Linked DNA regions of Paraburkholderia fungorum. The protein of the gene in region 2 interacts with the protein of the main gene of each other region in a pairwise test. Links are inferred from orthologs where the notes say so. Each region holds a gene or a part of one and is shown on either strand. Other genes may lie near its edges. The genes, in order: ftsH and hflC.

Evidence for each region.
Region 1: the proteins of hflC (region 2) and ftsH interact in binary tests that used the Escherichia coli proteins (3 or more experiments, as listed by UniProt). The link is inferred for Paraburkholderia fungorum from one-to-one orthologs.

Annotation. Positions count from the first base shown.
Region 1 is NZ_FNKP01000001.1:2,812,077-2,829,310, forward strand. What follows is about bases 6,705-9,610. They hold ftsH (ATP-dependent zinc metalloprotease FtsH), read right to left. Parts: upstream 9,150-9,610; coding sequence 7,260-9,149; downstream 6,705-7,259. Other genes in these bases: folP (dihydropteroate synthase), read right to left, coding at 6,705-7,177; BLS41_RS12380 (RlmE family RNA methyltransferase), read right to left, coding at 9,339-9,610. Outside these bases: phosphate signaling complex protein PhoU, read right to left, coding at 1-348; phosphate ABC transporter ATP-binding protein PstB, read right to left, coding at 377-1,225; phosphate ABC transporter permease PstA, read right to left, coding at 1,243-2,139; phosphate ABC transporter permease PstC, read right to left, coding at 2,136-3,137; phosphate ABC transporter substrate-binding protein PstS, read right to left, coding at 3,347-4,378; glmM (phosphoglucosamine mutase), read right to left, coding at 4,892-6,250; more of folP, read right to left, coding at 6,278-6,704; more of BLS41_RS12380, read right to left, coding at 9,611-10,001; BLS41_RS12385 (YhbY family RNA-binding protein), read left to right, coding at 10,214-10,741; BLS41_RS12390 (DUF4149 domain-containing protein), read right to left, coding at 10,883-11,398; transcription elongation factor GreA, read right to left, coding at 11,419-11,895; carB (carbamoyl-phosphate synthase large subunit), read right to left, coding at 12,048-15,302; carA (glutamine-hydrolyzing carbamoyl-phosphate synthase small subunit), read right to left, coding at 15,544-16,698; BLS41_RS12410 (MFS transporter), read right to left, coding at 17,147-17,234. UniProt on the Escherichia coli protein: Acts as a processive, ATP-dependent zinc metallopeptidase for both cytoplasmic and membrane proteins. Plays a role in the quality control of integral membrane proteins.
Region 2 is NZ_FNKP01000001.1:2,486,450-2,492,991, reverse strand. The notes cover bases 3,260-6,054. They hold hflC (protease modulator HflC), read left to right. Parts: upstream 3,260-4,103; coding sequence 4,104-5,006; downstream 5,007-6,054. Other genes in these bases: BLS41_RS10900 (ATP phosphoribosyltransferase regulatory subunit), read left to right, coding at 5,432-6,054; BLS41_RS10905 (DUF2065 domain-containing protein), read left to right, coding at 5,050-5,241; hflK (FtsH protease activity modulator HflK), read left to right, coding at 3,260-4,091. Outside these bases: ribosome biogenesis GTPase Der, read left to right, coding at 1-1,022; RNA chaperone Hfq, read left to right, coding at 1,166-1,402; GTPase HflX, read left to right, coding at 1,433-2,647; more of hflK, read left to right, coding at 2,697-3,259; more of BLS41_RS10900, read left to right, coding at 6,055-6,542.

The DNA.
Region 1 (17,234 bases), 330 kb from region 2 along the record:
GCCGTCTTCCATCAGACGCTTGGTGCGCTTGGCGATTTTTTCCGCTTCGTCGCCGGCGCGTTCGAGGTTCGTGATGGTCTTCGAAATCGCGATCAGCAGACGCAGGTCACGCGCGGCCGGCTGACGGCGCGCGATGATGTTGCTGCACTCTTCGTCAATATCAACTTCCATCTTGTTCAGACGGTCTTCGGCCGCGATCACCTGCTCGGCGATATCGAGGTCGAATTCGTTGAGCGCCTGCATCGCGTTGACGATTTGCGATTCGACGAGGCCGCCCATTTCGAGCACCTTCGAGGACACCAGATTCAGGTCGGCATCGAACTGGCTGGACAAGTGTTTATCGGACATGTCGTACTCCCTTATTCTGCGCTGTGGCTTAGCCGAAGCGGCCAGTGATGTAGTCCTCGGTTTCCTTGCGGACCGGCTTGATGAAGATCTTTTCGGTGTCGCCGAATTCGATCAACTCGCCGAGGTACATGTAGGCAGTGTAGTCCGAACAGCGGGCCGCCTGTTGCATGTTGTGCGTGACGATCACCACCGTGTAATCGCTCTTCAATTCGGCGATCAGCTCTTCGATACGGCCCGTCGAAATCGGGTCGAGCGCGGAGCACGGCTCGTCGAGCAACAGAACTTCCGGACGGATCGCGATACCGCGCGCGATACACAGACGCTGCTGCTGACCGCCCGACAAACCGTAGCCGCTCTGGCCCAGTTTGTCCTTCACTTCGTTCCACAACGCGGCCTTGGTGAGCGCCCATTCGACGCGGTCATCCATTTCCGAGCGCGGCAGCGTTTCGAACATCTTCACGCCGAATGCGATGTTGTCGTAGATCGACATCGGGAACGGCGTCGGCTTCTGGAACACCATGCCGATCCGCGCGCGCAGCAGCGAGATATCGCGCTTGGAGGTCAGCAGGTTTTCGCCGTCCATCATGATCTCGCCTTCCGCGCGCTGCTCCGGATAGAGCGCATACATCTTGTTCAGCGTGCGCAGCAGTGTGGACTTGCCGCAACCCGACGGGCCGATGAACGCGGTCACCTTGCCTTCGGGAATGTGCAGGTTGATGTTCTTCAGCGCGTGGTACTTGCCGTAGAAGAAGTTCAGGTCGTTGATCTCGATCTTCGGACGCGACGGCGACGAAGCCTGGCCGCTCTGGACGGGATCGGAACCGGCGGGCGCGGCTTGACGCGCGATCGGATTGAGTTGAGTTTCTGCCATATTCATCGGATTACACTCCGCCCTTACTTATTCGAGAAGACCGTGCGCGCGAGGACATTCAGTCCGAGCACCGCGAGCGTGATCAGGAAGACGCCGGCCCATGCGAGCGATTGCCATTGCGCAAACGGGCTCATCGCAAACTTGTAGATCGTAACCGGCAGATTCGCAACCGGCTGATTCATGTCCATCGAGAAGAACTGGTTCGACAGCGCGGTGAACAACAGCGGCGCGGTTTCGCCGGCAATACGTGCAACGCCGAGCAGAACGCCCGTCACGATGCCGGAGACGGAGGCCTTCAACGTGATCGACAGCACCATTTTCCACTTCGGCGTGCCGAGTGCGAAAGCGGCTTCACGCAGTGCGTTCGGCACCAGCTTCAGCATGTTTTCGGTCGTGCGGATCACGATGGGGATCTGTAGCAACGCGAGTGCGAACACACCCGCCCAGCCGCTGAAGTGACCCATTTTCGCGACCACCAGAGCGTAGACGAACAGACCGATCACGATCGACGGCGCCGACAGCAGAATGTCGTTGATGAAGCGCGTGATCTGGGCGAGCCAGCCCTTCTGACCGTATTCGGCGAGGTAGACGCCCGCCAGAATACCGATCGGCGTGCCGATGAAGGTCGCGAGTCCCACCAGCATCAGGCTGCCGACAATCGCGTTGGCAAGACCGCCGCCGTCGGTATTCGGCGGGGGCGTGGACTGCGTGAACAACTCGACGGACAACCCACCGATACCCAGACGCAGCGTCGTATAGAGAATCCACACGAGCCACACGAGACCGAACGCCATTGCCGCGAGCGACATGGTCAATGCAATCGCGTTCTTGAAACGGCGGCGTCCTTGAAGACGCACACGCATGGCTTCGAGTTGGGCGGGATCGTGCGAACCCGGCATATTCAAAGTGGGCTGGCTCATTTCGCGCCCTCCCCTTTTTCGAGGCGAAGCAGCATGATTTTCGAAATCGCCAGCACGATGAAAGTAATCACGAACAGGATCAGGCCGAGTTCCATCAGCGCCGACGTATGCAGACCAGGGTCCGCTTCAGCGAACTCGTTGGCGAGCGCCGACGTGATGCTGTTGCCCGGCGAGAACAGCGAAATATTGTCGAGCAGATTGGTATTGCCGATCACGAACGTGACCGCCATCGTCTCGCCGAGCGCGCGGCCGAGACCCAGCATCACGCCGCCGATCACACCGGTCTTCGTGAAGGGCAACACGATTTTCCACATCACTTCCCACGTCGTGCAGCCGATGCCGTAAGCCGATTCCTTCAGCAGAACTGGCGTGACTTCGAACACGTCACGCATCACCGAAGCAATGTACGGAATGATCATGATCGCGAGAATCACACCGGCGCACAGAATGCCGATGCCGATCGGCGGCCCGGAAAACAGCGCGCCGACGAACGGAATCCCGCCGAGCACCACGCCGAGCGGCTTCTGGAAATACTGCGCGAAGATCGGCGCGAAGACGAGCAGACCCCACATACCGTAGACGATCGACGGAATCGCGGCGAGCAGCTCGATCGCGATGCCGAGCGGTCGGCGCAGCCAGGCGGGCGCGAGTTCGGTCAGGAAGAGCGCGATGCCGAAGCTGACGGGCACCGCGATGATGAGTGCAATAAGCGACGTGGCGATCGTGCCGTAAATCGGCACCAGTGCGCCGAATTGCTTGCTTGGTGGATCCCACTCGGCGGTCCACAGGAAGCGGAAGCCGAACTCCTTGATCGACGGCATGGACGCGACGACCAGCGAGACGATGATGCCGCCGAGCAGCAGTAGCGTGATGATGGCGGAAAGGCGTGTCAAACCGCCGAAGATCACGTCGCCGGCGCGGCTGGGCGCCTTCTGCTGCGACGTGCTGCCGGGCGGCGTGGACCTGCTTGCGCCAGACGCTAATTGGATATCGGACATGAGAGCCTGATGGACCTGTTTCCAGTTGCCGTATGACACGTGTCGTGCGGCCGGTGATGCTCGAGTTAAGCTGAATTCGATGCTGGATGAATGCCACACGTAATTGCAGGTAACCTCGCTGCAAGTTTGCCGTTGCGGTTAATGCCATTGGCCGTCCTCACAGGAGGACGGCCAATGTAGTGCGACTTGCTGTTGCTTACGTCAGAAGCTTAGTCGGCGATCGACTTGCCTGCTGCGTCTTTGACCTTCGCCTTCCATTGCGTGCGGATTTCAGCCGTGACCGAATCCGGCAGCGAGATGTAGTCCAGATCGTTTGCAGCTTGCGTGCCGTTCTTGAACGCCCAGTCGAAGAACTTCAGCGTTTCCGTGCCTTGCGCCGGCTTGTCCTGCGCCGTGTGCAGCAGCACGAACGTTGCGCCGACGACCGGCCATGCGTCCTTGCCCGGCTCGTTCGTCAGGATCTGGTAGAACGACTTCGACCAGTCAGCACCGGCAGCCGCTGCCTTGAACGTTTCCGTCTTCGGCTCGACCACTGCGCCCGACGAATTCTTCAGCGCTGCGTACGTCATGTGGTTCTGCTTCGCGTACGCCCATTCCACGTAGCCGATTGCGCCCGGCAGACGTTGCACGAAGGCTGCGACGCCGTCGTTGCCCTTGCCGCCCGTACCCGTCGGCCAGTTGACCGTTGCGCCTTCACCGACCTTCGCCTTCCAGTCAGCGTTGACCTTCGACAGGTAGTTCGTCCAGATGAAGCTGGTGCCCGAACCGTCGGCGCGGCGAACCACGGCGATGTCGGTATCCGGCAGCTTGATCTTCGGGTTCAACGCGACGATTGCCGGGTCGTTCCACTTCTTGATCTTGCCCAGGTAGATGTCGCCGAGCACTTCACCCGACAACACCAGTTCGCCCGGCTTCACGCCCGGCACGTTGATTGCCGGAACCACGCCGCCGACCACCGTCGGGAACTGGAACAGGCCTTCCTTCGCGAGTTCTTCGTCTTTCAGCGGAGCGTCCGAACCGGCGAAATCCACGGTCTTCGCGACGATCTGCTTCACGCCACCCGACGAACCGATACCTTGATAGTTAACCTTGCCGCCGCCCGACTTCTGATAGGCGTCAGCCCACTTCGTGTAGATCGGTGCTGCGAAGGTGCTGCCCGCGCCAGTGATGTCTGCGGCTTGCGCTGCGATAGCGAAAAGCGCGCCAGCGACGCCAGCGAACACGGTTTGCATCAATTTCATGAGACCTCCAAGGGTGTGAGCGGGTGTGAGCGAGTAACTCGAACACCGCGAAGCTTAGGGTCTATTTATGACAGTAACGTGACTTATCGTGAATCGGATGTGACAGTAGGATTACGGCGCGAAAGGTCGTTGGGATGGTGAATTGCGGGTTTCACGGCGCTTTGGGCGCTATTTGTATGTTGATTGGGTTGTATGGCGGGGTGAGAACGTTTGCGGGGGAAATCAGAAGCGGATAAGCACGGGGGATGGTGCCGCGGTGATTGGCTAGATTGTGGCGGATTGCCGCAGGGGATGGCGGGGGCGAAATCTGAAGGCCGTTAGTTGCGATGAGGACGCGTGAGCGCAGCGGCTGTCAGTTGCGCGAGGAATGCGCAGGTTTGCGGTCCGTTAGTTGCGGGAGTTGTAGAGCGCGGATTCTAGGAGAACTGCTAGTTGGGACTGCCGCTGCGATGGCAGCGTCAACGACAGCGGCAACGGCACGCCAATAGCGCCGCGCCGCTGCCTGAATACCGCTTAAGCCGTAGCCTGCCTCACCGCATCCGCGATCGTTTCCGAATGCAGAACCGCGTCGTCGGCACTTTCCGCTTCGACCATCACGCGCAGAACCGGCTCTGTACCGGATGCACGAATCAGCACGCGCCCGCGCCCTTTCAACGCGTCTTCGGCCGTGCCGATCGCGCGACGGATCGAGTCGCTGCCCTTCCAGTCTGCGTCAGGTTTCATGCGCACGTTGATCAGCTTCTGCGGGAATAGCGTGACGCCCTCCAGCAATTCGGCGAGCTGCTTGCCGCTGCGCTGCATCGCCGCCAGCACCAGCAACGCGGAGACGATACCGTCGCCGGTCGAGTGACGATCCAGCGACAGAATGTGTCCCGAACCCTCCGCGCCGAGCTGCCAGCCGTGCTCGCGCAACTGTTCGAGCACGTAACGATCGCCGACCGCCGCGCGCACGAACTTCACGCCGGCTTCCTGCAACGCGACCTCAACGGCCATATTGGTCATCAACGTACCGACTGCGCCCGACACTTTGCCTTCGGTCGCGATCCGGTCCTTGACCAGCACGTACAGCAGTTCGTCGCCGTTATACAGGCGCCCCGCCGCATCCACCACCTGCAGACGGTCGGCGTCGCCATCGAGCGCGATACCGAGGTCCGCGTGATTCGCACGCACCGCGCGCACCAGCGCATCGGGTGCGGTCGCGCCGACACCGTCGTTGATGTTGAAGCCGTTCGGCGACACGCCGATTGGAATCACCTCGGCGCCGAGTTCGTGGAACACGTGCGGCGCGACGTCATAAGCGGCACCGTGCGCACAGTCGACCACCAGCTTCATGCCACGCAGATCGTACGCAGCCGGGAACGTGCTCTTGCAGAACTCGATATAGCGACCGGCAGCGTCGTCTAGCCGCCGAGCCTTGCCGAGCTGTTCGGAGGCGGCGCAGGCGAGCGGCTGATCGAGTTGCTCTTCGATCATCGACTCCACTTCGTCCGGCAACTTGTTGCCGTCGGCGGAGAAAAATTTGATGCCGTTGTCGTAATACGGATTGTGCGACGCGCTAATGACGACGCCCGCAGCAAGCCGCAATGCGCGCGTCAGGTAGGCAATGCCCGGGGTCGGCATGGGACCGGCGAGCATCACGTCGACGCCCGCTGCCGAAAATCCCGACTCGAGCGCCGCTTCGAGCATGTAGCCCGACACACGCGTGTCTTTACCGATCAGCACCGTTGGCCGCGTGCCGGATTTGGCCCAACGATCCGCGCCCGCAAGCACCTTGCCCGCCGCGTAACCGAGCCGCAGCACGAATTCCGGGGTAATCGGTCCTTCGCCAACCTTGCCTCGAATCCCGTCCGTTCCGAAATAACGACGTGCCATTTTTATCTATCTCCCGTGGCGTTGGGTTCAATCGTGCGCGCGGGCGTGTTTCGCCGCATCGCGCATAGCTGCCCATACTTTCAATGAATCTACAGTTTGTAAGACGTCATGGACACGCAGAATTGCCGCGCCCCGTTCGGCTGCGCACACAGCCGCTGCGATGCTGCCCGCGACGCGCTCCGGCGCCGGGCGCCCGACCACCGCGCCGATCATCGATTTGCGCGACATGCCCGCAAGAATCGGATACGGCGGTTCGGCGCGTGGAGCCGTGTCCGGCAGATGCGCGAGCAGCGTATAGTTATGCTCGATCACCGCCTTGCCGAAACCAAACCCCGGATCAACGCTAATGCGTTCGCGCGCGACACCAGCCTGCTGCAACGTAGCCACGCGCTCCTCGAGAAAATGGCGAACTTCGCTCACCACATCTTCATAGGCAGGCTCGCCGAGTTGCATGGTCTGCGGCTCACCGAGCATATGCATCACGCATAGACCGCAATTGCTGTCGCGCACAGCGTCAACTGCGCCGGGCATGCGAAAGCCCCAAATATCGTTGATCAGATCAGCGCCCGCAGTCAGCGCGTGGCGCATCACTTCCGGCTTATAAGTATCGATCGACAGCGGCACGTTCGCGCCGCGTAGTTGCTCGACAAGCGGAATCACGCGTTCGAGTTCCTCGTCGAGTGGCACGGGGGGCGCCCCCGGCCGAGTCGATTCGCCGCCGATATCGATGATATCCACGCCGTCGAGCATCATCCGCTCCGCCTGGCGCAGCGCATCGTCGCGCATCGCGTACTTGCCACCATCGGAAAAAGAATCGGGCGTGACGTTCAGAATGCCCATCACCAAAGGGCGTTCAAAGGTCAGCTTGAAGCGGCCGCATTGCAGCGGCGCGGGGACGGGAAGAAAACTGCAATCGACTTTCGACACGTAGCGAACTTCACGCAAAACAAATAAATGCAAAACGGGCCGGCGTGGAACACACCGGCCCGCACTTTCTACTATTTGACGATCAGGCGGGTGCGGTTGCGCTACCCGGCTTGACCTCAGTGCCCGGACTTCCGCCCGACGAGGCGTCGCTTGCCGACGGCGGCGAGCTCTTCGGCGAGCGCGGCGGACGGCCAGCCATGATGTCGTTGATCTGATCGGCGTCGATCGTCTCCCACTCCATCAGTGCGGCTGTCATCGCTTCGACTTTGTCGCGGTTTTCATCCAGCAGGCGCTTTGCGAGCGTGTACTGCTCGTCCAGCACGCGGCGAATTTCAGCATCGACCTTTTGCTGAGTCGCTTCCGAAATCGTACGCGTGAAGCCACGGCCAAAAGGCGTTGCGTCGTTCTCGTCGTCGACGTAGACCATCGGCCCCAATGCATCGGTCATACCGAAACGGGCTACCATTGCACGCGCTGTTTGGGTTGCCTTGTTGAAGTCGTCCGATGCACCCGTGCTGATCAGGTTCAGGAACAACTCTTCGGCAACGCGGCCGCCGAACAGAATCGCGAGACGATCGAGCAAGTAGTCCTTCGAATACGTTTCGTTGTCATGCTCCGGCAACTGCCACGTTACGCCCAACGCACGGCCACGCGGAATAATCGTGACCTTGTGCACCGGATCGGCCTTCGGCAACAGCTTGGCAATCACCGCATGACCCGACTCGTGATAGGCCGTTGCACGCTTCGACTCTTCGCGGATCACGGCCGACTTGCGCTCCGGACCCATGAAGATCTTGTCCTTCGCGTCTTCAAAGTCGTTCATCTCGACAATGCGCTTGCCTCGGCGAGCCGCAAACAATGCCGCTTCGTTCACGAGATTCGCGAGATCAGCGCCCGAGAAGCCCGGCGTGCCGCGCGCGATCACCGCTGCATCGACGTCGTTCGAAATCGGCACCTTGCGCAGGTGAACCTTCATGATGTGCTCGCGACCGCGAATATCCGGCAGACCGACATACACCTGACGGTCGAAACGGCCCGGACGCAGCAGAGCCTTGTCGAGTACGTCCGAACGGTTCGTTGCAGCGATCACGATCACGCCCGAGTTCGCTTCGAAGCCGTCCATCTCGACGAGCATCTGGTTCAACGTCTGTTCGCGTTCGTCGTTACCGCCGCCCATGCCGGCCCCACGATGACGGCCGACCGCGTCGATTTCGTCGATGAACACGATACACGGTGCGTGCTTCTTCGCCTGTTCGAACATGTCGCGCACACGAGCCGCGCCGACACCGACGAACATTTCAACGAAGTCCGAACCCGAGATGCTGAAGAAAGGCACTTTCGCTTCACCGGCGATTGCGCGCGCCAGCAGCGTCTTACCCGTTCCCGGCGGCCCAACCAGCAGCACGCCACGCGGAATTCGACCGCCCAACTTCTGAAATTTCTGCGGATCGCGCAGGAAGTCGACGAGTTCGGAGACTTCTTCTTTCGCTTCGTCGCAACCGGCAACGTCGGTGAAATTGATTGCGTTGTTGTTCTCGTCAATCAGACGAGCACGGGATTTGCCGAACGAGAATGCCCCGCCTTTGCCGCCCCCCTGCATCTGTCGCATCATGTAGAACCAGAAACCGATGATCAGGATCGTCGGCCCGAGGTAGTACAGCGCCGAGACCAGCGCATTGGGTTCGTCATCAGCCTTGCCGCTCACCTGAACGCCATACTTCATCAGATCGCCGACCATCCAGATGTCGCCGGGCGACACGATCTGGTACTTCTGGCCGTCTGCTGGAGTGACCGTGAGGTTCCGCCCCTGGACGATGACGTTCTTGACTTTGCCGGCCTTAGCGTCATCCATGAACTGCGAATAGGAAACACCTTCCTGGACACGGGGCTTGTCGAACTGCTTGAACACCGTAAACAGCACCAGTGCGATAACCAGCCACACTGCTGCCTTCGAAAACATATTGTTGTTCAAAGCACCACTCCTTCACTTAGACGGGCGCCTACATTTGCCTTGCGGCACCACGAAAGCATTCTAATCCAGTCCGCAGACCCCTGCCATAAGGTTTCGCTACCACAGAAATAGCGTAGCGGGCCGCTGCAGCGCCAATTTCCGGCGCCCCCAGCACCTTATCGACAGATGCGGAACCGTTCTGGAGCGCCCTTATGCAGGACGCTTAAGATGCTTACCCAAAATAAATGTTTCTGACGATTTATCCCGCGACGCTTTCGGCTTGCGGGCCGCCACCACCTTGAACTGACGCTTGAACTTTTCGACAATCTGGCTGTAACCGCTGCCGTGAAAGCATTTGACTAAAAGGGCACCATCGGATTTCAGGTGATTTTGCGAAAATTCCAACGCGAGGTCGCACAAATGCTCGATTCGCGCGGCATCCGCCACCGCCACTCCCGACAGGTTGGGCGCCATATCCGAAATTACAAGGTCAACCTGGCGTTCTCCGACCAATTCTTCCAGTTGACCCACTACGGCGTCTTCGCGGAAGTCGCCTTGAATGAAGTGAACGTCAGCTACTGGCTCCATGGGGAGAATGTCCAGCGCGATGATCGTGCCGTCGATGCCGCCTTCGCGCTCTGCGTCGCGTTGAGCACCCTTGGCGAGTTTGTTGCGCACATACTGACTCCAGCTGCCAGGCACCGAGCCCAGGTCGACAATGACCTGCCCTGGCCGGATCAGCTTGTCCTGTTCGTCGATTTCCTTGAGCTTGTATGCTGCGCGGGCGCGATAGCCCTCCCGCTGCGCCATTTTCACGTAGGGATCGTTGATGTGGTCATGCAGCCACGCGGTGTTGAACTTGTTTTTTGCCATTAAAGATGAACTCTTGCTGCGTGGTGACGCGCTTTAGGGGATAATACGCGGTTAATTCGCGCGGCCAGTGCCAAACTGATGCCTAAACCGGCAATAAGTAACGGTGAGCCGCGATTCTGTTGTTCTGACGCGCCGCCCTGTTGAATCGGCCCATTCGAGCAAATCGATCGGGAACGCAGGTGCCGCCATTTTAGTCGAGTCTCCCACTTTCCATGCCAGCCCTCAAAGTCTCTTCCGACCAACGCGCCGAGTTGCGCTCCCAGGCACATGCGCTCAAACCGGTCGTGCTCGTCGGCGCCGAAGGCTTGACCGACGCTGTGCTCTCCGAAATCAAGGTACACCTTGGTGCTCATCAGCTGATCAAGATTCGTGTGTTCGGCGATGAACGCGAAGAGCGCATCGCTATCTACGAAGAAATCTGCGACAAGTTGAACGCCGCGCCGATCCAGCACATCGGCAAGTTGCTGGTGATCTGGAAGCCGGAATCGACCCAGCCCGCGGTGAAGGCCAAACGCGGCGCCTTGCCGAGCGCCCGCGAAGCTGCGGAAGAAGCCAAGCCGGGTAAAGGTCGCGCACCGCGCGTCGTTAAGGTCGTGAAGCCCAGCGAAATTCCGATGCGCAAGCCGAAGGCTAAAGCGGTTGTCGTGCGCGGCAATGAACGTGTGACGCAAGGCGGCAACATCAAGCGAGCCAAGAAGCGTCAAACCAGCGCAAAGCGCTCGCATCAATCGTCGAAGTAAGCGAATGGTGAGAGGTGCGGGCCAGATCCGCACCTTTGACCCAAGGTAGGCTGAAGCAGACGACCCATTGCGCACGGCGATCTGCCCGAAGCAACCGATCAGCGGGCTCCAGCAACACGCCCGCTGCGGCAACTCAGTCCGTCAGCCTGTCACTTTTCCTGCAGTACCGCTGCCATGAGCACCCTGCTCCACGGCCAGCACGCCGCCACCCGCAGGCAGCTTCCACACCAGAGCCAGACCCAGCACGCTTTCGATCAGATAAAACAGACTCGATACGCCATGCAGGATGCCAAAGCGCGTTGCATAGACCGAATGCCCTACGTCGCTGCCAGCCTCGAGTGCGGCCACGCGCATCGCATTCATAAACGGCTGCAACGCGAAATAGCCCACCAACACGCATAACAGCATGCCGGCAATCATCCAGCGAACACGGCGATAGGCTTGATCGCCACGGCGCACCAGAACATTCGCGAGAACGAGCAGCAAAATGCCGCACACGATGCCAACCAGCCCCTGGATCCGGAATAGCTGTGCTGCCACGGCGCCCGCCGAAATCCGGTCGAGCGACGTGAACAGTACCGGCGCGACGGCATAGCCGATAGTCAGCAGACTGCCGACCCACAGCACCGTCAAAAGACGAAAAAGTCGATGTGGCATCTGGGACACCGCAGCCGCCATCAGACGTAGCTAACCGCGATAATTTCGTACTCGCGCACGCCGCCCGGTGCCTGCACCGAAGCCACGTCGCCTTCCGACTTGCCGATCAACGCACGCGCGATCGGCGAGCTGATCGAGATCAGACCATGGTCGATATCTGCTTCGTCGTCACCGACGATCTGGTACTTGACCGATGCACCCGACTCCAGATCTTCCAGTTCCAGCGTCGCGCCGAACACCACGCGGCCGTCCGCGTCGACCTTGGACGGGTCGATCACCTGTGCACCAGCCAGCTTCGATTCGATCTCGGCAATCCGGCCTTCGATAAAGCCCTGCTTTTCCTTCGCCGCGTCGTATTCCGCGTTTTCCGACAGATCGCCCTGCGCACGCGCTTCAGAGATCGAATTGATCACCGAGGGACGCTCAACCGATTTCAGGCGCTGCAATTCATCGCGCAACATTTCCGCGCCGCGCTTCGTCAATGGAACAGTGCTCATAAACAACTCTATGCAAAAAACAGCCGTAAAAAAAATCACCGCGGTTAAGTGCATTCCGCGGGAACCAGCGCCCCGGGGCAAAACCCGGGCCACAGCACCTACGGAACGCCGCTTAACCGCGGCACTTACTTCTTGGACAAAAAGTCGAAGCCTTAGTTTAGGCGAGCGTGCAGCCCTTGTAAATCATAGACTTCGAGGTCCTTCAAATAGCGCAAACCTTCAACTGCAGCACGCGCGCCGGACATCGTCGTGTAGTACGTGACCTTGTTCGCCTGCGCGCTCATGCGGATTGAACGCGAGTCGGCGATCGCTGCGCGGGTTTCGTCGACGGTCGTGAAGACCAGCGCAATCTCGCCGTTCTTGATCATATCGACGATGTGCGGACGGCCGTCCTTCACCTTGTTGACGACCTTGACCGGCACGCCGGCCGCTTCGATCGCGGCAGCCGTGCCCTTGGTCGCGACGATCGGGTAGCCGAGTTCGTGCAGCATGCGCGCGACTTCGACGGCCTTCGGCTTGTCGGCGTCCATCACCGTCAGCAGCACCGTGCCCGATTCCGGCAGACGCGAGCCCGCGGCGAGTTGCGACTTGAACAGCGCTTCGCCGAAAGTCTGGCCCACGCCCATCACTTCGCCGGTCGAGCGCATTTCGGGTCCGAGCACCGGGTCGACTGCCGGGAACTTGACGAACGGGAACACGGCTTCCTTGACGCTGAAGTACGGCGGCACGATTTCCTTCGTGATGCCCTGTTCTGCCAGCTTCTGGCCGACCATTGCGCGCGCCGCAATCTTCGCAAGCGGCAGGCTGGTCGCCTTCGACACGTACGGCACGGTACGCGAGGCACGCGGGTTCACTTCGAGCACGTAGATGATGTCTTCTTTCGAGCCATCAGCCTGCGGCACTTGCTGGATCGCGAACTGCACGTTCATCAGGCCGATCACATTCAGCGCCTTGGCCATCGCACCGGTCTGACGCTTCAGCTCAGCCACGGTTTCTTGCGACAGCGAATAAGGCGGCAGCGAGCAAGCCGAGTCGCCCGAGTGGACGCCTGCCTGTTCGATGTGCTCCATCACGCCGCCGATGAACACGGCTTCGCCATCCGAAATGCAATCCACGTCGCATTCGATCGCGTCGTTCAGGAAGCGGTCGAGCAGCACCGGCGAGTCGTTCGACACCTTGACGGCCTCGCGCATGTAGCGCTCGAGGTCGCGCGGCTCGTGGACGATTTCCATCGCGCGGCCGCCGAGCACGTACGACGGACGCACCACCAGCGGGTAGCCGATTTCGTCGGCGAGTTTGAGTGCTTCGTCTTCGGCGCGTGCAGTGCGGTTCGGCGGCTGACGCAAGCCCAGGTCCTGCAGCAGCTTCTGGAAACGCTCGCGGTCTTCGGCGGCGTCGATCATGTCCGGCGACGTGCCGACGATCGGCACTCCGTTCGCTTCGAGGTCGAGCGCGAGCTTCAGCGGCGTCTGGCCGCCGTATTGCACGATCACGCCGACCGGCTTTTCCTTGTCGACGATTTCGAGCACGTCTTCGAGCGTCAGCGATTCGAAGTACAGACGGTCGGACGTGTCGTAGTCGGTCGAAACGGTTTCAGGGTTGCAGTTGACCATGATCGTTTCGTAGCCGTCTTCGCGCATCGCGAGCGCGGCGTGCACGCAGCAGTAGTCGAACTCGATGCCCTGGCCGATCCGGTTCGGGCCGCCGCCCAGCACCATGATCTTCTTGTTGTTGGTCGGGTTCGCTTCGCACTCTTCCTCGTAGGTCGAGTACATGTACGCGGTTTTCGTCGCGAACTCGGCCGCGCACGTGTCGACGCGCTTGTACACCGGGCGCACGTTCAACTCGATACGGCGCTGACGCACTTCCGCCGGCTTCGCGCCGAGCAGCTTGGCCAGACGGCGATCCGAGAAGCCGCTCTGCTTCACGTACTTCAGTTCTTCCTTCGTGAGGCTGGCCAGCGTGCGGCCTGCCAGCGCCTTTTCCTTCAGGATGATCTGTTCGATCTGCGCGAGGAACCACGGGTCGATCGACGTTTCGTCGAAAATTTCCTGAGCCGTCATGCCGACACGGAACGCGTCGCCGACGTACCAGATACGATCCGGACCGGCTTCGCCGATCTCGCGGATGATCTCGTCGCGGTTATCGGTCTTTTCGTCCAGACCGTCGACGCCGACTTCCAGACCACGCAGCGCCTTCTGGAACGATTCCTGGAAGGTGCGGCCAATCGCCATCACTTCGCCGACCGACTTCATCTGCGTGGTCAGGCGCGAATCGGCTTCGCGGAATTTCTCGAACGCGAAACGCGGAATCTTGGTGACGACATAGTCGATCGTCGGTTCGAACGACGCCGGGGTCGCGCCGCCGGTGATTTCGTTCTTCAACTCGTCCAGCGTGTAGCCGACAGCCAGCTTGGCCGCGACCTTGGCGATCGGGAAGCCGGTTGCCTTCGACGCCAGCGCCGACGAACGCGACACGCGCGGGTTCATTTCGATCACCACCATCCGGCCATCTTTCGGATTGATCGAGAACTGCACGTTCGAGCCGCCAGTATCGACGCCGATCTCGCGCAGCACCGCGAGCGACGCGTTACGCAGGATCTGATATTCCTTGTCGGTCAGCGTTTGTGCGGGCGCCACGGTGATCGAGTCGCCGGTATGGATGCCCATCGGGTCCAGGTTTTCGATCGAGCAGACGATGATGCAGTTGTCCTTGGTGTCGCGGACCACTTCCATCTCGTACTCTTTCCAGCCGAGCAGCGATTCTTCGATCAGCAGTTCGCGCGTGGGCGACAGGTCCAGACCGCGCTTGCAGATCTCTTCGAATTCGTCGCGGTTATACGCAATGCCGCCGCCCGAACCGCCGAGCGTGAACGACGGACGAATCACGACCGGATAGCCGCCGCTGCCGGTTTGTGCAGCGATATCCGCCTGCACGGTCAGAGCTTCTTCCATCGAATGCGCGGTGCCCGACTTGGCCGAACCGAGGCCGATCTTGGTCATCGCGTCTTTGAACTTCTGGCGGTCTTCCGCCTTGTCGATTGCTTCCGGCGATGCGCCGATCAGCTCGACCTTGTACTTTTCCAGCACGCCGTGCGCGTGGAGATCGAGCGCGCAGTTCAGCGCGGTCTGGCCGCCCATCGTCGGCAGGATCGCGTCCGGGCGCTCCTTCGCGATGATGCGCTCGACCACTTCCCACGTGATCGGCTCGATGTAGGTCACGTCGGCCGTGTTCGGGTCGGTCATGATCGTCGCCGGATTGCTGTTGACGAGAATGACCTTGTAGCCTTCCTCACGCAGCGCCTTGCATGCCTGCGCGCCCGAGTAATCGAACTCGCACGCCTGGCCGATGATGATCGGACCCGCGCCGATAATGAGGATGCTCTTGATGTCTGTCCGCTTGGGCATAACGCTCTCGCTAATGTATTCCTGAATTCTTTCCGTCGGCGCGCGTCGGTGTTGCGTTGCGCGCGCTTTGCTGTGCGCTGCTGCTTGCTGCTGTGTGCTGCCGTTGGCTGTTGCGGGCGGCTCATTTGGGGGGCGCTTGCGCACCTTGCGCGCTGGAAGCGCTCATCGCCTGACGAGCCGCGCGCTGCCGGGATGCCGTGCCACTTCTTCCGGCAAGCCCGCAGCGCCGAGCCGCTTCAGCTTACGCCGCCGCGCTCTTGTCGCCCTTCTTCGCGTCCATCAAACCGGTGAAGCGGTCGAACAGATAAGCGATGTCGTGCGGACCAGGCGACGCTTCCGGGTGACCCTGGAAGCAGAACGCCGGCTTGTCGGTCAGCGCGAAGCCTTGCAGCGTGCCGTCGAACAGCGAAACGTGCGTGGCGCGCGCGTTCGCGGGCAGCGTGTCGGCGTCGACTGCAAAACCGTGATTCTGCGACGTGATGACCACGCGGCCGTCGTCCAGATCCTTTACCGGATGATTCGCGCCGTGGTGGCCGGTCTTCATCTTCATGGTCTTGGCGCCGACTGCGAGGCCCATGATCTGGTGCCCCAGGCAGATGCCGAACGTCGGAATGCCGCGCTCGATCAACTCACTTGCCGCTGCAATCGCGTAATCGCATGGTTCCGGGTCGCCAGGGCCGTTCGACAGGAAGATGCCGTCCGGGTTGAGCGCGAGCGCGTCGGCCGCGGTGGCTTGCGCCGGCAGCACGGTGACGTGGCAGCCACGTTCGGCCAGCATGCGCAGAATGTTGTACTTGACGCCGTAGTCGAACGCGACCACGCGGTACTTCGGCGCGCTCTGCGTGCCGTAGCCGCTGCCCAGACGCCATTCGGTCTGGGTCCATTCGAAGCTTTCCTTCGTCGACACGACCTTCGCGAGGTCCATGCCCGAGAGGCCCGGGAACGAGCGTGCGAGTTCGATCGCCTTGGCTTCGTCGTCCGAACCGGCGAGGATCGCGCCGTTCTGCGCGCCCTTGTCGCGCAGAACGCGGGTCAGCATGCGGGTATCGAGGCCGGCGATGGCGACGACGCCTTCGTCCTTCAGGTATTGCGGGAGCGTGCGCTCCATGCGGAAATTCGACGCGAGAACCGGCAGATCACGGATGATCAGGCCGGCGGCATGGACTTTCGTAGCTTCGACGTCTTCGGCGTTCACACCGACGTTACCGATGTGCGGATACGTGAGGGTCACGATCTGGCGCGCGTAGCTCGGGTCGGTCAGGATTTCCTGATAGCCGGTGATAGCGGTGTTGAACACGACTTCGCCGATCGTATGGCCGGGGGCGCCGATCGAGTAACCACGAAAGACCGTGCCGTCGGCGAGCGCGAGCAGAGCGGGAGAAAATGACGGCAACACGGGAGACTCCTTGGGGGAACACCCTGTTGCCGACCAGCCTATCCGACTGCGAGCCGCAGCGAAGCACATCGAGGATGCGCGCGCAGACTCGCTCGCGTACTGCCTGTAACGTTGCAAGGGGTGCGCGACATGTCCAATGTATCCATTGTGTGGACGGATCGGCTTGGTGCGGGGCCCTTCTTGCTACGCCATTGGCGCGCGGCGGATGAACGGTATGGGAGAGGTAGGCGCTAGGGTGCGGGTTGATAAGCTCAAACCTTGAAATTATAGCCTGAAACCGCCCTTCCCTCCAAATCCGAGATGGCGCGCGGACCCGGTGCAGGCCGGTCTCGATCCACGCAAACCCTTACTGGAATTGACTTTGCCGGCGGCAAAGAGAAATTTATCGACACCAAATCAAGATAGCGTCGATTAATCTCCCTTCGCAGCCGCGCGCCCGTCCGAACGCTCAGGCGTCTTGGCCGGCGCGCATTTCCACAGGACGGACCACCGCACGATTGGGCAATATGTACCAGATCGCGCTCAGCACCTGCAGC
Region 2 (6,542 bases):
ATCTGCGCAAGGTCGGCCGGCCGATTTTCCTGGTCGTCAACAAGGCGGAGGGCATGAAGTACTCGAATGTCGCCGCCGACTTCTACGAACTTGGTCTCGGCGACCCGCGCGCGATTTCGGCAGCGCACGGCGACGGCGTCACGGAAATGATCAACGAGGCGCTCGGTGTTGCCTACGCCGGTCAGCCGGAAGAGAGCGACGACGAGAAAGAAGCGCGTGGCGTGAAGATCGCGATCGTCGGTCGTCCGAACGTTGGTAAGTCGACGCTGATTAATGCGCTGGTCGGCGAAGAACGCGTGATCGCGTTCGACATGCCAGGCACTACGCGCGATTCGATCTACGTCGACTTCGAGCGTCAAGGCAAACCGTACACGTTGATCGACACGGCTGGTTTGCGCCGTCGCGGCAAGGTGTTCGAAGCGATCGAGAAATTTTCGGTGGTGAAAACGCTGCAGTCGATCTCCGACGCGAACGTCGTGATCCTGCTGCTCGACGCGCGCCAGGACATTTCGGAACAGGACGCGCACATTGCCGGTTTCGTCGTGGAACAAGGGCGCGCGCTGGTCGTTGGCGTGAACAAATGGGACGGTCTTGATTCGCATGTGCGCGACCGCACCAAAGCCGACCTCGAGCGCAAACTAAAATTTCTGGACTTTGCCAAATTCCATTTCATTTCCGCACAGGAAAAGAGCGGGATTGGGCCGCTGATGCGCTCGGTCGACGACGCGTACGCAGCGGCAATGGCCAAGCTGCCGACGCCGAAGCTGACGCGCGCATTGATCGACGCTGTTGAATTCCAGCAGCCGCGCCGACGTGGTCCGGTGCGCCCGAAACTGCGTTATGCCCACCAGGGTGGACAGAATCCGCCGGTCATCGTGATTCACGGCAACGCACTTGATGCAATCACCGAAACGTATAAACGCTACCTCGAAAACCGCTTCCGGGAAACTTTCAAGCTGGTTGGGACTCCATTGCGCATAGAGTTCAGATCATCGACGAACCCTTACGCGGATAAAGGCTGAAACCCGCGTGTGTGCTGGGTTTGGCCGCTTAGGCCATGCCCTCGCGCAAAAACGAAAATCGGCTATAGTGTAGCGGTTGATGGCGGATCTCTTTTTCCTTCGTCGTCAATTTAGTCAACCTGCAAAAAAATACGGAGTTTGCTATGAGCAACAAAGGGCAATTGTTACAAGACCCGTTTTTGAACGCACTGCGTAAAGAGCATGTGCCGGTGTCGATCTACCTGGTCAACGGCATCAAGCTTCAAGGGAACATCGAATCGTTCGACCAGTACGTCGTGTTGCTCCGGAATACGGTCACCCAGATGGTCTACAAGCACGCAATCTCGACAGTCGTGCCAGCCCGTCCGGTGAATTTCCACCCGGATTCTGAACAGTCCTAACCCCTGTCGCGGCCGGCGTAGCGTCGCCCGTTGGCGATTACTCCCGGCCGCCTTATCTTGATACCCTCCAATTTGATCAATGCAGCGCTTGTCGGCATCGACTTCGGTAAGATCGATTTCGAAGCCAGTCTCGAAGAACTCAGCCTGCTCGCGCAAAGCGCGGGTGCCAATCCGTTAGTTACCCTCACCGGACGCCGGTCCAGCCCCGACGCGAAGATGTTCGTCGGCAGCGGCAAGGCCGAAGAATTGCGTCTTGCGTGTGAGGCGAACGACATCGAACTCGTCATTTTCAATCACGCTCTGGCACCTGCGCAGCAGCGCAATCTGGAGCAGGCGCTTAATCGCCGTGTGATTGATCGCACCAGTCTCATCCTCGATATTTTTGCGCAACGCGCCCGCAGCCACGAAGGCAAGCTGCAGGTGGAGCTCGCGCAGTTGCAGTATCTGTCGACCCGGCTGATTCGTGCGTGGACTCACCTCGAGCGTCAGAAGGGCGGTATCGGTTTGCGCGGTCCTGGTGAAACGCAGCTCGAAACCGACCGCCGCCTGATCGGCGAGCGCATCAAGGCGCTCAAGACGCGGCTTGAGAAGCTGCGTCGTCAGCATGGCACGCAGCGTCGCGCGCGCAGCCGGAATCAGACGATGTCGGTGTCGCTGGTCGGCTATACGAACGCGGGCAAATCCACGCTGTTCAATGCACTCACTAAAGCTCAGGCGTATGCTGCCGACCAACTGTTCGCGACGCTCGACACAACGTCGCGCCGCGTGTATCTCGGCGACGAAGCGGGGCAGGTGGTGGTGTCCGATACGGTCGGGTTCATCCGCGAGTTGCCTCACCAGCTGGTCGCGGCATTCCGTGCCACGCTCGAAGAAACCATTCACGCCGATCTGCTGCTGCATGTGGTCGACGCATCGAGCGCAGTGCGCCTCGATCAGATCGATCAGGTGAACGAGGTGTTGCACGCTATCGGCGCGGACACGATCCGGCAGGTGCTGGTATTCAACAAGATCGACGCGGTGCCCGAGTTGGCGGCCCGTGGGGACGCGGTTGAGCGGGATGAGTATGGTAATATTTCGCGCGTCTTTTTGAGCGCGCGCACCGGGCAAGGGCTGGATACATTGCGCGCTGCCATCGCTGAAATCGCTACTGCCGAACCTCTTGGCGACGTGCTGATCGAGCCGTCGGAAGAAAACGGAACGGCAGCACCGCACGACGACCGCAAGGTCCCAGAACTCGGGCACTGACCCGTCCCAATTGCACTGACCCGCTGTCTACTCTGGTGAACGAACACAGGTGAACGATTACAACGAGCGGAGTATCTGGCTGCGCATGCGCGCCATGCTGTCACTGAACGATCCGCGCTGGGGCCGGGGCGATGGCAATGGAGACCGGCAACGGCCGAACGATCCCAAGCGCCCACCCAAAGACGGTGAAGGGCCGCCCGATCTCGACGAGATGTGGCGTGATTTCAATCGTCGCCTGAGCCGGATTTTTGGACGCAAGGGCGGTGGTGTCGGTGGCGGCAAACCCGATAACGGACGCGGCGCGCGCATCGGCGTGGGCATCGTGATCGGCGTGCTGATCGCTATCTATCTCGGCAGCGGCGTGTTCGTCGTGCAGGATGGTCAGGCGGCGGTCGTGATGCAGTTCGGCAAATATCGTTACACCGCGGGGCAGGGTGTGCACTGGCGTCTGCCGTATCCGTTCGAAGCGCATGAAGTCGTCAATATCGGGCAGATCCGCCAGGTGGAGATCGGCCGCAATAACGTCGTGCGTCTCGCGAACGTGAAAGACGCGTCGATGCTCACGCAGAATGCGGACATCGTCGACGTGCGTTTCGCGGTGCAATACCAGGTGCGCAAGCCGACCGATTATCTGTTCCGCAGCGTCGATCCCGATCAAAGCGTGATGCAGGCCGCTCAGGCGGCGGTGCGCAGCATCGTCGGCACGCGCAGCACCAGCGATGTTCTCGATCAGGATCGCGAAACAATTCGTCAGCAGCTGATGGAATCGATCCAGCAGACCCTCGACGCGAACCAGTCCGGTCTCGTTGTGACCGGGGTGACGATGCAAGGGGTGCAGGTGCCCGACCAGGTGCAGGCCGCCTTCGACGACGCCGCAAAAGTACGCCAGGAAAACGAACGCGCGAAGCACGACGCGCAGGCCTACGTCGCAGATTTGCTGCCGCATGCGCAAGCCGATGTGGCACGCCAGATCGCCGACGCGAAAACGTACAGCGACAAGACCGTGGCTCAGGCGCAGGGCGACGCTGAGCGCTTCAATCAGGTCTACGAGCAGTACTCGAAAGCGCCCGCTGTGGTCCGCACGCGCATGTACATGGAAACCATGCAGCACATCTATTCGACGGCGACCAAGGTGTTTGTGGACAACAAGAACGGCAATAACGTGATGTATCTGCCGCTCGACAAGCTGATCGAACAGAATCGTCAGCGGCTCGCGGAAGCAGGCGTGAGCCCGTCGGGCGCTTCGGCAGCTGCAGCTCCGCAAGCGGCGAGCGGTGCAGCGGCTCCGGCGGCTTCCGACAACGCGGCTGCCGCTGTACCGGGAGTCGTGGCTTCGGCACCGGCCGCCGTCAGCACGCCGGCCAGCCAGGCCGCGGCAAGCAGCGACTCGCTCCGTTCACGCGACGCCTTCCGCAATCGCATGCGTGAAGACGACGTTCAATAAGGAGCGCACAACATGAACAAGATCATTGCGCTCGTCGTGGCTATTGTCATCGTGCTGTTCGCCGCGTCGTCGACGGTGTTCGTCGTCGATCAGCGGCATATGGCCGTGCTGTCGTCGCGTGGCGACTCGCCGTCCACGTTGCTCGGGCCGGGGCTGCACGTCAAACTGCCGCCGCCGTTGCAAACCGTCACGCTGGTGGATAACCGCGTGCAGTCGCTCGACGCGCCAGACGAAGATCATTACGTCACGTCGGACAAAACCGAGTTACTGGTGAATCCGGTCGTCCGGTTCCGCGTCACCGATCCGCTGAAATTGCTCGCTGAAACAAAGGGTGATGTCCAGAGCCTGCCGGACCGGCTGGCTCTGCTGTCGCGCACCGCGCTTAGCGACGCGTTTGGCAAGGTCACGTTGTCCGACGCGCTTGCCAAACAGCAGGCTGTCGCGGACGAAGCGCGCGACTCGATGGACAAGGCGGCGGCGTCGCTGGGCGTGTCGGTGGTCGGTATGCAATTGACGCGCGTCGATTTCCCCGCAGCGATGACCGATTCGGTCTTCAAGCGGATGATTGCCGAGCGCAACCAGGTTGCCGCCGACGAACGCGCCAAGGGCGCGGCCGAGGCTGACCAGATCAAGGCCGATGCCATCGCGAAGCAGCAGGAGATTCTCGCCGACGGCTATCGTCAGGCGCAGGGCATTCGTGGCGACGGCGATGCGAAGGCTGCGGCCATTGCTGCAGACGCTTTCGGCAAAGACCCGCAGTTCTATCAGTTTTATCAAAGCATGCAGGCATACCGGAACACCTTCAAGCCGGGCGACATCGTTGTCGTCGACTCGAATAACGAGTTCTTCCGCTTCATGCGTAGCCCGACCGGCGGCGCTGCCCCGGACGCTCCCGCGGCACCGCGCAAACACTGATAACCGGAACCGCCGCGGCATTCGCATCGCGGCTTTTCATCGCATGGATATAGCCGGCTCGTTACTGCTCGCGATCGCATTGATGCTGATTATCGAAGGGATGTTTCCCTTCGTTTTTCCGGCGGCCTGGCGCGACACGTTCCGTAAAATTGCGGAACGTCCCGCGCATCAGATCCGCATTGGCGGGTTGATCGTGATGGCGCTCGGACTGATTCTGCTGTTTATCGTGACCTGACGGGTCCGGCTCGGGCCGTAGATGCCTCGCCTGTGGTGTCTGTGCTGCTGATGTCTGCCGACGCGAGCCGGCATGAGGTGCACGGGCGTCAGGGCGTCTGCGATAGCCGCCAGAATCGAGTCGCCGCCCGCCATTAAAACTCACTCACCGGCGCCCCAGCCGCCGTGTTCAACGTCGTAGGACTGTATCGATGTCGACCTGGTTACTCCCCGAAAATATCGCCGACGTGCTGCCGTCGGAAGCCCGCAAGATCGAAGAATTGCGGCGCCGTCTGCTGGACCGTTTCCGCTCGTATGGCTACGAGATGGTGATGCCGCCGCTGCTCGAATACCTCGAGTCGCTGCTGACCGGTGGCGGTCACGATCTGAATCTGCGCACCTTCAAGCTCGTCGACCAGATGTCCGGTCGTACGCTCGGTCTGCGCGCCGACATGACGCCGCAGGTCGCGCGTATCGATGCGCATTTGCTGAACCGTCAGGGCGTGACGCGTCTTTGCTATGCGGGCAATGTTGCGCACACGCGTCCGCGCGGTTTGCACGCCACGCGTGAGCAGATCCAGATCGGCGCGGAAATCTATGGTCATGCTGGCCTCGAAGCCGACCTGGAAATCCAGCAACTGATGCTCGACGCACTGCGTCTGGCGGGTCTTTCCAAGGTTCGTCTCGACCTCTGTCACGCGGGTGTGCTCGCTGCGTTGATCGAATCCGAACCGGCCGCCGCAGACCATGGTCAGTCGCTCTACGACGCGCTGGCGGGCAAAGATGTGCCGCGTCTCGCGGAACTCACCGAAGGACTCACGCCGGTCATCCGCGATGCGTTGCGCGCGCTGCCTTCGCTTTATGGCGACGCGTCGGTGCTCGAAGAAGCCCGCGCACGTTTGCCGAATACGCCGGCCATCGCCCGCGCACTCGACGATCTCGCGTTTCTCGCGAGCCAGGTCGACGGCGCCGAAGTGATGATCGACCTTGCCGACCTGCGCGGCTATGCTTACCACAGCGGCGTGATGTTTTCGGCCTATGTCGACGGCGTGCCGAATGCGGTGGCGCGCGGCGGCCGTTACGACCATGTCGGCCAGGCCTATGGCCGGGCTCGCGCGGCAACCGGCTTTTCGCTGGATCTGCGTGAAGTGGCGCGTATCTCGCCGGTCGAAGCGCGCAGCAGCGCGATTCTCGCGCCGTGGCAACACGACGACGCGTTGCGCGTCAGCGTGGCCGCATTGCGCGATGCCGGCGAAGTAGTGATCCAGGCGCTGCCGGGTCACGAACACAGCCTGGATGAATTCGCGTTCGACCGCGTGTTGG